2 linked regions of the Streptomonospora nanhaiensis genome follow. The protein of the gene in region 1 binds, or shares a complex with, the protein of each later gene. Links are inferred from orthologs where the notes say so. Each region holds a gene or a part of one and is shown in the gene's direction. Other genes may lie near its edges. The genes, in order: HNR12_RS05025 and smc.

Region 1 (5,597 bases):
TGCGGCCGGCTCCCGACGCCGACTGAGCGACCGCGCCCCGCGCTCGCGCCCCGCCGCGCGGGGCGCGAGCGCGGACGGGTTGTCCGCATTGCGGGCTACCTGGGAGTGCTTGGGGATGCTTGGGGAGGCTTGCGCGCATATCGCCGTGTCGCCCGGCGAATGTCGGCGCCGTGTGGCATGATCGGCCGCGTTGACCTCCCCAGCGGCGGAAGACGGTGATCGTGACAGCGGCCGAGCGGCACGAGTCCCCTGCGCGGCAGCCCGGTGCCGCGCTGGTCTCGGTGGTGCGCGGCTACCTCGACCACCTCGCCGTCGAACGCGGCCTGGCCGACAACACCCTGTCCTCCTACCGCCGCGACCTCAACCGCTACCTCGCGTTCCTTGCCGCGCGCGGTGTCACCGCGCTCGACGGCGTCACCGAGTCCGACGTCACCGAGTTCCTGCGCCGCCTGCGCGAAGGCGACCCCGACCACCCGCCCCTGGGCACCAACTCCGCCGGCCGCGCCGTGGTGGCGGTGCGCGGGCTGCACCGGTTCGCCCTGCGCGAGGGGATCACCGCCGCCGACCCCGCCGGGGGCGTGCGCCCGCCCGCGCCGCCGCGTCGGCTGCCCAAGGCGGTCTCGCTGGACACCATCGAGTCCCTGCTGGGCGCGGTCCCGGCCGAGGGCGACCCCCGCGCCGCCCGCGACCGCGCCCTGCTCGAACTCCTCTACGGCACCGGCGCGCGGATCTCCGAGGCCGTGGGCCTGGACGTCGACGACCTCACCCGGGTCAGCGCCGGGGAGGCGGGCTCGGGCGAGGTCAGCGTGGTGCGGTTCCGCGGCAAGGGCGGCAAGGAGCGGCTGGTGCCGATCGGCCGGTTCGCGCGCGGCGCGGTGGAGTCCTACCTGGTGCGGGCCCGCCCGGTGCTGGCGGCGTCGGGCCGGGGCGTGCCCGCGCTCTTCCTCAACGCCCGCGGCGGGCGGCTGACCCGCCAGGGGGCGTGGTCGGTGCTGCGGGCCGCGGCCGAACGCGCCGGGCTCACCGACATCTCGCCGCACACGCTGCGGCACTCCTTCGCCACCCACCTGCTCGACGGCGGCGCCGACGTCCGCGTGGTGCAGGAGCTGCTGGGGCACGCCTCGGTGACCACCACCCAGGTCTACACGATGGTGACCGTGGACCGCCTGCGCGAGGTGTACGCGGCCAGCCACCCCCGGGCCAACGCCGCCACGTGACCCCGCCGCCGGCCGTCCGGCGCCGCCGCCGCCGCGAACCGGCCCGCTACCCGCGGGCGAGGCCGTAGAGTGTCGCGTTGAATCATTGCGTGCCGTCGTTCTAGAGTCGCCGCACGACGGTTGGTCGCTGTCGACATATTGAGTTTTTCCGACGGCCGGCCGCGCGGGGCGCCCAACCGCCCGGCGCCGGCGGGTCCGTAGGGAGGTCAAGGGTTGTGAGCTGGTCGGAGTACGACGACGCGGAGCCGGTCGGCCCCGTCGACGAAAACATGCCGGACTCCCCGGCGAGCAACCCATGGGGGGAAACGCGCAGCACGGGGGCGGCACTGCAAGCGAACAGACCGAAACCGGAGTTCCCGGTACCGGCGCCGTTGGACAGCCACGGTCCGGCACGCATCGTAGCACTGTGTAATCAGAAGGGCGGGGTCGGCAAGACCACAACGACGATCAACCTCGGCGCGGCGATCGCCGAGTACGGCAGGCGGGTGCTGCTGGTCGACTTCGACCCGCAGGGCGCGCTGTCGGTGGGGCTGGGGCGGCTGGATCCGCGCGAGCTCGACCTCACCGTCTACAACCTGCTCATGCAGCGCGACGTCACCGTCGAGGACGTCCTGATCAAGACCGACGTCGACGGCCTCGACCTCATCCCGAGCAACATCGACCTGTCGGCGGCCGAGGTCCAGCTGGTGGGCGAGGTCGCCCGCGAGCACATGCTCTCGCGCGCCCTGCGCCCGGTCATCGACGACTACGACGTCGTGCTCATCGACTGCCAGCCGTCGCTGGGCCTGCTCACCGTCAACGCGCTCACCGCCGCCGACGGCGTGATCGTACCGCTGGAGTGCGAGTTCTTCGCGCTGCGCGGTGTCGCGCTGCTCATGGACACCATCCAGAAGGTGCAGGAGCGGCTGAACGAGCGCCTGGTCATCGACGGCTTCCTGGGCACCATGTACGACCCGCGCACCCTGCACGCGCGCGAGGTGCTGGCCACCATCATCGACGGGTTCGGCGACAAGGTCTACGGCACCGTCATCAACCGCACCGTCCGCTTCCCCGACGCCACCGTGGCCGGGGAGCCCATCACCCGCTTCGACTCGTCGTCGGCGGGTGCCAACGCCTACCGGGAGCTCGCGAAGGAGGTGCTGGCCAGGTGGCCAATCAGCGGACACGACGTGTGACGCTGCCGGGCGCCGACGAGCTGTTCTTCCGGTCGTCGGAGCCCACCGGACCCGAGCCCGCACCATCGGCGCCCGAGCCGCCGGCCGCCCGCTCGGCCGGGGCCTCCGGCACCACGCGGCCGGTGCCGCGCGCCCGTCCGGCGCGTCCGCCGCGGCCCAGTGGCCGCCAGCGCCACGACGAGAAGATCACCGTCTACATCTCGGCGCCCGAACTGCTGGCGCTGGAGCAGACCCGGCTGACCCTGCGGGGCGACCACGGCCTCACGGCCGACCGCGGCCGCATCGTCCGCGAGGCGGTGGCGGTGCTGCTGGCCGACTTCGAGGAGCACGGCGCCTCCAGCATGCTGGTGCGGCGGCTGAGCGAGACGTGAACAGGGCACCGGTTCAACGGTGCCACCCTGGAACGATGACCCAGACCAGCCCGGCCTCGCCGCGGGCGCGCCCATGAGCGCTCCCGGCGGCGAGGCCGTCTCCGACGGCGGATTCCAGGTGCACCTGGACAACTTCGAGGGGCCCTTCGACCTGCTCCTCGGGTTGATCTCCAAGCACAAGCTCGACATCACCGAGGTGTCGCTGTCGAAGGTCACCGACGAGTTCATCGCCCACATCCGCGCCCACGAGGACGACTGGGACCTCGACCAGGCCAGCCACTTCCTGCTGGTGGCCGCCACGCTGCTGGACCTCAAGGCGGCGCGGCTGCTGCCGCGCGGCGACGTGGAGGACGAGGCCGACCTCGCCCTGCTGGAGGCGCGCGACCTGCTGTTCGCCCGCCTCCTGCAGTACCGCGCCTACAAGGAGGCCGCCGCCGTGCTGGCCGGGCGCCTGGCCGCGCAGGGGCGGCGCTTCCCGCGCGCGGTGCGCCTGGAGCCGCGGTTCGCCGAGGCGCGCCCCGACGTGTTCATCAAGCTCGGCCCGCAGGAGTTCGCGATGCTGGCGGCGCGGGTGTTCACCCCCCGCGAGCCGCCCAGCGTCCCGGTGACCCACATCCACCAGACCCGCACCTCGGTGCGCGAGCAGGCCGAACTGGTGGTGCGGGCGCTGCGCGAGCACGGGCGGCTGACGTTCGCCGAGCTGACCGCCGACTGCGCCGGTACCTTCGAGGTCGTCGCGCGGTTCCTGGCGCTGCTGGAGCTGTACCGGGCGGCCAGTGTGGGGTTCGACCAGCCCGAGCCGCTGGCCGAGCTGGTGATCACCTGGACCGGCAGCGCCCAGGGCGCGATCGCGGTGTCCGACGAGTTCGACCAGGCCAAGCGCGAGGGCGAGGACGAGGAGTGAGCGCGGTGGAGCACGAGGAGGCGGTGGCGGACCGGCCCGCGGCGGCCGGCGGCGACGGCGCGGCGGAGCTGCGCCGCGACCTGGAGGCCGTGCTGATGGTGGTGGACCAGCCGGTCGCCGAGTACGACCTGGCGCGGGCCTTCGACCGCCCGGTCGACGAGATCGCGCGGGTGCTCGCCGAGCTGTCGCGCGAGTACACCGCGCAGGGGCGCGGGTTCGACCTGCGCCAGGTGGCCGAGGGATGGCGGTTCTACACCCGGCCCGAGTGCGCGGCCGTGGTCGAGCACTTCCTCAAGGAGGGCCAGGAGGTCCGCCTGACCCAGGCCGCGCTGGAGACGCTGGCGGTGGTGGCCTACCGCCAGCCGGTGTCGCGCGGACGGGTCTCGGCGGTGCGCGGTGTGAACTGCGACGGGGTTATGCGTACCCTCGTACTGAGGGGCCTGATCGAGGAGGCCGGACAGGACCCGGAGTCCGGCGCCCTGCTCTACCGCACCACCACCTATTTCCTGGAGCGCCTTGGCCTTCGCGACCTCGGTGAACTCCCCGACCTCGCCCCCTTCCTGCCTGACGACATCGAAGGTTTTGACGACACCGGTGAACACGCCACGTAAGAACTCCCGATCCCGCGGTGAGCGGGACCACGACGACCGCCGCGCCGAGCGCGGCCGGTCCGCCCCGCGCGGTGAGCGCGGCGACCACGACACCTCGGCCCGGGGCCCGCGCGGCGGCGCCCGCGGGGCCTCCGGCTCTACGGGGCGTGACGGCAACCGCGGGGCGGCCCGCGGCTCCTCCGGCGACCGCTTCGCGCGGGGCGGCCGGGCGGAGCGGTCCGACCGCGCCGGCGGCGGCGCTCGGGGCGAACGCCCCGCGCGCTCGGGCGGCCCGGGCGGCTACGGGCGCTCCGCCCGCGACGATCGGCCCGGCCGGGGCGACTCCCCGGCGCGCGGCGGCCGGCCCGCCCGCGACGACCGCGGGGCCCGCGGCGAGGGCCGCGACCGCGACCGCCGGGACCACCGCGAGTACCGCGACCAGCGGGAGCGCGCCGACCGGTCCGACCGGTCCTCCCGCGACGACCGATTCGAGCGCACCGACCGGGGCGGGCGCGGCCGGCCGGGCGAGCGCGCCGGCTCGGCCCGGGGCGCCGACAGCCGCGCTCGCCGGGGCGCGGACCGCGCCGATCGCACCGCCCGCACCGACCGGTCGGAGCGGTCCGAGCGTCCCGCGCGCTCGTCCTCCCGCGTCTACACCCGCCGCGACGACCACAAGTTCCGGGCCACGGGCCGCGGCCCGGCCGCCCGCGACTTCCGCGACAGCCGCGTGCCGCGCGGCGGCGGCCAGGCCGAGCGCGACCTGTCCCCGGCGGCGCGCGCCCGGCTGAACACGCTGCGCGCCGAATACGACCCGCGCGACGACGACCGCGCCGACGACGACCGCGACACCTACACCGACGTCCCCGGCGGCATCCGGCTGCAGAAGGCGCTCGCCCAGGCGGGCGTGGCCAGCCGCCGCGCCAGCGAGGAGCTGATCGTGGCCGGCCGGGTCACCGTCGACGGCCACACCGTGCGCCGCTTCGGCGCCCGGGTCGACCCCGAGGCCTCCGAGATCCGGGTCGACGGCATGCGCGTGGTCACCGCCCCCGACAAGCTGTACTTCGCGCTGCACAAGCCGCGCGGCGTGGTCAGCACCATGTGGGACCCCGAGGGCCGCCCCACCCTGGCCGACTACACCGGCCAGACCGAGGAGCGGCTCTTCCACGTCGGTCGGCTCGACACCGAGACCGAGGGCCTGATCCTGCTGACCAACGACGGCGAGCTGGCGAACCGGCTCACCCACCCGCGCTACCGGGTCGTCAAGACCTACATCGCCAAGGTGCCGGGACCGGTGCCGCGCGAGGTGGTGCGCGAGGTCCGCGGCGGCGTGGAACTGGAGG
Region 2 (6,950 bases), 3.7 Mb from region 1 along the record:
GGCACGCCCATCCGCCGCGACCCCTTCATGAACCGGTCGTCGTTCAGCTGCCCGCGCTGCCAGCCGGCGCCGCGCCGGCGGGTAGGCGGCGGGTAGGCGGGTCCGTGGACCGCACGTGACACGAGCCGAGACGGGAGGCGGCAGCGCATGGCAGGCACCGGGAGCACAGAGGGCACGCACGGCGCCGGGGGCGGCGCCGACGAGGGGGCGCGCCTGACCGCGTGGGTGCGCGGACGCGTGCAGGGCGTGGGTTTCCGCTGGTGGGTGCGCTCGCGCGCGCTGGAACTGGGGCTCACCGGCGCCGCGACCAACCTGGCCGACGGCCGGGTGGAGGTGGTCGCCGAGGGCCCGCGCGAGCGGTGTGCGCAGCTTCTCGCGCATCTGCGCGGCGGTGAAACCCCTGGTGAGGTCACCGGCGTGGTTGAACGATGGGAGAATCCCCGGGGCGCGTACTCCGGATTCGCCGAGCGGTGAGTATCCTGGGAAGGTAGCGCGGTTCGCGAGCGCCCGCCTGCAGTCGGCTTCACGCCGCGGCAGCCCTACGCGCGGGGTGCTCAACGCCGGATCGCGCCCTTGTGACCTGTCCGGTTACAGTTTGTTACGTACGGTTTCGTTCAATCTTGACCAGTAGCGCCCATGGTGAGACGCTGGAAGGCAGACCGCGCGCCCTTCCTCAGGAGACAGCCGGGGATGCTCGGCGGCGCTCCTCTTGCTCATGTGTGCGTGCATCGAACTGGTCACTCAGTGTGGAGGACCCACATCATGGCGAAGGCTCTGTTTGGCCACGTCGGCGGTCCTGACCCTCAGATGGTTCAGGAAATGCGGCGACTGCAGAAGCGAGTACGTGACCTCGAGGACGAGATCGGTCGTCTTCAGGCACGCAACGACCAACTGTCGGCGGCCGTCGCCGACGTCTCTGTCACCGCGGCGGACCGCGAGCCCGCGCTCGCCTAACGCCCCCGCTACGATTCCGTACCGCAGCAAGGGACGCCGCTTCTTCGGCCAGGCGTCCCTGAGCGGGGCATCCGGGCCCGGCCGTACCGGCCCCGACCACCCGGTCCGCGGCGGCGGCGCACGCCGACCGCCCCTCCGCCCCGCAGGCGACGACGACTCCACCCCCCGCGAACGGCGCACCGCTCCGGTGCGCCCCGCCGTGTCCGCACAGCACCGCCCCGCCCGACCGCCGCGCTCCCCACGCGGCGCCGGAGACGGGGCGGGTGGCCGCGGCCACCGGTGACACCGCGCGGTTCCCCCACCCGAAACCCCTGGTTCATGGCACTCTTGATGGCACCCTGGAATGCCGAGGACCGGCGAGTGGCGAGTGAAGCAGGAGGACCCGCGGCGTGTACCTGAAGACCCTCACGCTGCGCGGTTTCAAGTCGTTCGCCTCAGCCACCACCCTGCGGTTCGAACCCGGCATCACCACCGTCGTCGGCCCCAACGGGTCGGGCAAGTCCAACGTGGTCGACGCACTGGCCTGGGTGATGGGCGAGCAGGGCGCCAAGTCCCTGCGCGGCGGAAAGATGGAGGACGTCATCTTCGCGGGGACGTCCTCCCGCGCCCCCCTGGGCCGCGCCGAGGTCAGCCTCACCATCGACAACTCCGACGGCGCGCTGCCCATCGACTACACCGAGGTCACCATCAAGCGGACCATGTTCCGCAACGGCGGCTCGGAGTACGCCATCAACGGCGACACCTGCCGGCTGCTGGACATCCAGGACCTCCTCAGCGACTCCGGTATCGGCCGCGAGATGCACGTCATCGTCGGGCAGGGCCAGCTCGACACCGTGCTGCACGCCGGCCCCGAAGAGCGCCGGGCCCTGGTCGAGGAGGCCGCCGGCATCCTCAAGCACCGCAAGCGCAAGGAGAAGGCGCTGCGCAAGCTGGACGCGATGCAGGGCAACCTCGACCGCGTCACCGACCTCACCGCCGAGCTGCGCCGCCAGCTCAAGCCGCTGGGCCGCCAGGCCGAACTCGCCCGCCGCGCCGCCGTCATCCAGGCCGACCTGCGCGACGCCCGGCTGCGGCTGCTCGCCGACGACATCGTCACCCTGCGCGAGGCTTTGGAGAAGGAGGAGGCCGACGAGGCCGCCGTGCGCACCCGCCGCGAGGCCGCCGAGCGCTCCCTTGCCGACGCCCAGGCGCGCGAGGCCACCCTGGAGGCCGCCGCCACCGAGGCCGCCCCGCTGCTGGCCGCCGCCCAGGACGCCTACCACGGGCTGTCCCGGCTCAAGGAGCGCCTCAGCGCCGTGGCCGGCCTGGCGGCCGAGCGCCACCGCCACCTGGCCGCCGACCCCGGCGAGGAGCGCTTCGGCCGCGACCCCGACGACCTGGAGCGCGAGGCCGAGGAGGCGCGCGCCCAGGAGGAGGAGCTGCAGTACCGGCTGGACGACTCCCGCGAGGTCCTGGAGCGGTCCGTGGCCGAGCGCGCCGCAGCGGAGGAGGCGCTGAAGGAGGAGGAGCGGCGGGTGGCCGCCGCCGCGCGCGCCGCCGCCGACCGCCGCGAGGGCCTGGCCAAGCTGCGGGGCCGCGTCGACGCCCTGCGCAGCCGGCTCGCCGCCTCCGAGGCCGAGGTCGAGCGGCTGGACGCCGCCGCCGTCGAGGCCCGCGAGCGCGCCGAGGCCGCCCAGGCCGAGTACGAGTTCGCCGAGGCCGACGCCGCCGGCCTGGACGAGGGCGACGCCGAACTCGACGCCGCCTACGAGCGCGCCAAGGAGCGGCTGGCCGCCGTCGAGGCCCGGCTCAACGAGCTGCGCGACGCCGAGCGCACCGCCGAGCGCGAACGCGCCGCACTGGCCGCCCGCAAGGAGGCCCTGGAGATGGGCCTGGCCCGCAAGGACGGCGCCGGCGCCCTGATGGCCGCCGGCGACCGCCTGCCGGGCCTGCTGGGCTCCGTCGCCGCGCTGGTCGAGGTCGAGCCCGGCCACGAGACCGCCGTCGCCGCCGCCCTGGGCGCCGCCTCCGACGCCGTGGCGGTGGAGTCCCTGGCCGACGCCCTGGCGGCGCTGGACCTGCTCAAGGGCGACGACGCCGGGCGCGCCGGGATCGTGGTGGGCGCCGGTGCCGCCGCCACCGTCCCCCGCGCCGAATGGCCGCGGCCGCCCGCGGGCCTGCGCTACGCCCTCGACGCCGTCACCGCCCCCGCGCCGCTGCACGGGGCGCTGACCGCGCTGCTGGAGCGCGTGGTGCTGGTCGCCGACGCGCCGGCGGCCCGCGACCTGCTCGACTCCCACCCCGACCTGCGCGCCGTCACCGCCGAGGGCGACGTGTTCGGCCCCGGGCTCGTGCAGGGCGGGTCGTCCTCGGCGCCCAGCCTGCTGGAGGTGCAGGCCGCCGTCGACGAGGCCGCCCAGCTTCTCGCGCGGGCAACCGAAACCGCCCGGCGCGCCGCCGCCGACCTCGCCGAGGCCAAGGAGGAGCGGGCCGACCTCGCCACCGAGCTGGACGAGGTCACCGCCCGCCGCCGCGCCGCCGACAAGCGCCGCAACGACGCCGCCCAGCATCTGGGCAAGCTCGGCGGGCAGGCGCGCGCCGCCGCCGCCGAGGTCGAGCGCTACACGGCCGCCGCCGCCAAGGCCGCCGCCGGCCGGCAGAGCGACCTCGACGCGCTCGCCGACCTGGAAACACGGCTGGCCGAGGCCGAGGCCGAGCCGCTGGACGACGGCGAACCCGACACCGAGCGCCGCGACGCCCTGGCCGATGCGGCGAGCGCCGCGCGCGCCGCCGAGACCGAGGCCCGGCTGTCGGTGCGCACCGCCGAGGAGCGGGTGCGCTCCATCGCCGGGCGCGCCGACTCCCTGCTGCGCGCCGCCGAGGCCGAGCGCCAGGCCCGCCGCCGCGCCGCCGAGCGGCGCGCCCGCCGCCGCCGGCAGTCCCGGGTCGCCGAGGCGGTCGCCGACGCCGCCGCCCAGGCCCTGGAGCGCATCGCCGTCTCGCTGGCCCACGCCGACACCGAGCGACGAACCGCCGAGGAGGAGCGCGCCGCCCGCGACGCCGAACTCAAGACCGTGCGCGCCCGCGTCCGCGAGCTGTCGGTGGAGCTGGAGAAGCTGGTCAACGTCGTCCACGGCAGCGAGGTCGCCCGCGCCGAGCGCAGGCTGCGCCTGGAGCAGCTGGAGACCCGGGCCGTGGAGGAGATGGGCGTGGACGTCGACACCCTCATCGCCGAGTACGGCCCGCGCGTGCCCGTGCCGCCGCCCGCCGACGCCCCCGAGGACGAGGCCGTGCCCGTCCCCTACGTGCGCGAGGTCCAGGAGAAGCGGGCGCGCGCCGCAGAGCGGCAGCTCAACCAGCTCGGCAAGATCAACCCCCTGGCGCTGGAGGAGTTCGCCGCCCTGGAGGAGCGGCACGCCTTCCTCAACGCCCAACTGGAGGACCTCAAGAAGACCCGCCGCGACCTGCTGTCGGTGGTCGAGCAGGTCGACGCCCGGGTGCAGGAGGTGTTCTCCGCCGCCTACACCGACGTCGAGCGGGAGTTCACCCAGATCTTCGGCCGGCTGTTCCCCGGCGGCGAGGGCCGCCTGGTGCTCACCGACCCCGACAACATGCTCACCACCGGCATCGAGGTCGAGGCGCGGCCGCCCGGCAAGAAGGTCAAGCGGCTGTCGCTGCTGTCGGGCGGCGAGCGCTCGCTGACCGCCGTGGCCTTCCTCGCGGCCATCTTCAAGGCCCGGCCCTCGCCGTTCTACGTCATGGACGAGGTCGAGGCCGCGCTGGACGACACCAACCTCCAGCGGCTGCTGGTGATCTTCGAGGAGCTGCGGGCCTCCTCCCAGCTCATCGTGATCACCCACCAGAAGCGCACCATGGAGGCCGCCGACGCCCTCTACGGCGTCACCATGCAGAACGACGGCATCTCCCAGGTCATCAGCCAGAAGCTGGACCGCGACCGGCCAGGCCCCTGACCGGCCGCGCCGCGCCACCCGCCCGCGCCCGGCCCCCGGCCGCCGGTTAGAGTGGGGGAGTCGCCCGTGCCCTGACCGGCCGGGCGACGGCACCGAGCGAGCGAAGTCCGGTGCGGGCGCCCTTTCGGGCGCACCGCGCAACCCGGCGCTGTCCCGCAACTGTGACGCCCGCCCCCGCACGGCCCCTGGGCCGCGCGCGAGGCGGGACGAGCCAGGCCGCCTCACCGGTGCCGCGGTGTTCCCAGTCCTCGCAGGAAGGACGGACCGCTCCGCGCCCGCGGGCTGCCCGTTCCCTGCCCAGCCCGTGAAGGAGTCCCGTGCGCAGCGCCCGTCGCCTGCCGGCCGTCCTGCTGCTGGCCGCACTCACCCTCTCCGCCTGCGGCGGCGGCCAGGAGCCCGCCGATCAGGACCAGGGAGCCGCCTCCCCCGGCGAGGGCTTCCCCGTCACCGTCGAGGACGGCACCGGCGAGGTCACCATCGAGGCCCGCCCCGAGCGCATCGTCTCGCTGTCGCCCAGCAGCACCGAGATGCTGTTCGAGATCGGCGCGGGCGACCAGGTGGTCGCCGCCGACGAGTTCTCCAACTACCCCGAGGACGCGCCCACCACCGACCTGTCGGGGTTCACCCCCAGTGTGGAGGCCGTCAGCGAGTACAACCCCGACCTGGTCATCATGGCCCGCGACGCCGAGGACGCCGCCGCCCAGCTGCGCGAGGTGGACGTCCCCGTGCTGCTGATCCCGGCCGCCGAGACCCTGGACGACACCTACTCCCAGATGCGCATGCTCGGCGAGGCCACCGGGCACGCCCAGGAGGCCGACGAGGCCGCCGACCGGGTGGAGTCCGAACTCGACGCGGTGGTCCAGGAGACCACCGAGGAGGTCGGCGAGGTCGACCTGACCTACTACCACGAGCTGGACGACGGCATGTACTCGGCGACCTCCCAGACCTTCATCGGGCAGGTCTACGAGCGGTTCGGCCTGGAGAACATCGCCGACGAGGCCGAGGACACCGCCGGAGGCTACCCCCAGCTCTCGGCGGAGTTCATCGTCGACCAGAACCCCGACCTCGTGTTCCTCGCCTACGAGGGCGAGGACGCCGTGGCCGACCTGCGCGGCCGCCCCGCCTTCGACTCCGTCACGGCGGTGAAGAACGACGACATCGTCCAGCTCGACCCCGACATCGCGTCCCGCTGGGGCCCGCGCGTGGTCGACCTCGCCGAGAGCGTCTCCGAGGCCGTCACGGCCGCCGCGCGGGAGCGGTAGGCGGCGGCCCTTGCGCGCTCCCCGCCCGGCCTGGATCTGGGTACCGGTCTCGGCCGGCGTGCTGGCCGCCGCCATGGTGGTCGGCGCCGCCGCCGGCTCCGCCGGATTCGGTCCGCTCGACGCCGCCGCCGCCCTGCTGAGCCGGCTGCCGTTCTCGCCGGTGGCCTCGCCGCTGAACGACCTCCAGTTCGCGGTGCTGGTGGAGCTGCGGCTGCCGCGCGTGGTGCTGGGTGCCATGGTTGGCGGGCTGCTGGCCGCGGCCGGTGCCGCCTACCAGGGCGTCTTCCGCAACCCGCTGGCCGACCCCTACCTGCTGGGGGCGGCCGGCGGCGCCGGGCTGGGCGCCACCCTGGTGCTGGCCTACGGCTCCGACCTCCTGGACTCCCCGCGCGCCCTGGTGCCGGTGGCCGCGTTCGTCGGCGCGCTGGCCGGTGTCGCGGCGGCCTACCTGCTGGGCGCGGTCGCCGGGACCGGCGGCACCGCCACCCTGGTCCTGGCGGGGGTGGCGGTGTCGTCGTTCCTGTCGGCGGGCCAGACCCTGGTGCAGATGCTGCGCACCCAGGAGCTGCGGCGCATCTACACCTGGCTGCTGGGCGGCCTGGGGCGCGGCGGCTGGGACGACGTCGGCATGGTCGCGCCCTACGCCGCCGTCGGCCTGGCCGTGCTCATGGTCTCCGGCCGGCTGCTGGACCTGCTGGCGCTGGGCGACGAGAAGGCGGTCAGCCTCGGCCTCAACGCCACCGCCGTGCGGGTGGCCGTGATCGCCGCCGCCTCGCTGTGCACC

The links.
Region 2: the proteins of HNR12_RS05025 (region 1) and smc are in contact, whole or in part, in a crystal structure (PDB 3ZGX), measured with the Bacillus subtilis proteins. The link is inferred for Streptomonospora nanhaiensis from one-to-one orthologs.

The regions. Positions count from the first base shown.
Region 1 is NZ_JACCFO010000001.1:1,163,081-1,168,677, reverse strand. What follows is about bases 1,996-4,751. They hold HNR12_RS05025 (segregation and condensation protein A), read left to right. Parts: upstream 1,996-2,836; coding sequence 2,837-3,667; downstream 3,668-4,751. Other genes in these bases: HNR12_RS05015 (pseudouridine synthase), read left to right, coding at 4,262-4,751; scpB (SMC-Scp complex subunit ScpB), read left to right, coding at 3,691-4,278; HNR12_RS05030 (hypothetical protein), read left to right, coding at 2,389-2,763; HNR12_RS05035 (ParA family protein), read left to right, coding at 1,996-2,392. Outside these bases: HNR12_RS05045 (NUDIX domain-containing protein), read left to right, coding at 1-26; HNR12_RS05040 (site-specific tyrosine recombinase XerD), read left to right, coding at 219-1,217; more of HNR12_RS05035, read left to right, coding at 1,433-1,995; more of HNR12_RS05015, read left to right, coding at 4,752-5,597. UniProt on the Bacillus subtilis protein: Participates in chromosomal partition during cell division. May act via the formation of a condensin-like complex containing Smc and ScpB that pull DNA away from mid-cell into both cell halves.
Region 2 is NZ_JACCFO010000001.1:4,864,379-4,871,328, forward strand. What follows is about bases 996-5,104. They hold smc (chromosome segregation protein SMC), read left to right. Parts: upstream 996-1,343; coding sequence 1,344-4,904; downstream 4,905-5,104. Also shown: mutM (bifunctional DNA-formamidopyrimidine glycosylase/DNA-(apurinic or apyrimidinic site) lyase), read left to right, coding at 1-96; HNR12_RS21615 (acylphosphatase), read left to right, coding at 148-474; HNR12_RS21620 (hypothetical protein), read left to right, coding at 763-954; HNR12_RS21630 (ABC transporter substrate-binding protein), read left to right, coding at 5,222-6,166; HNR12_RS21635 (FecCD family ABC transporter permease), read left to right, coding at 6,177-6,950. UniProt on the Bacillus subtilis protein: Required for chromosome condensation and partitioning.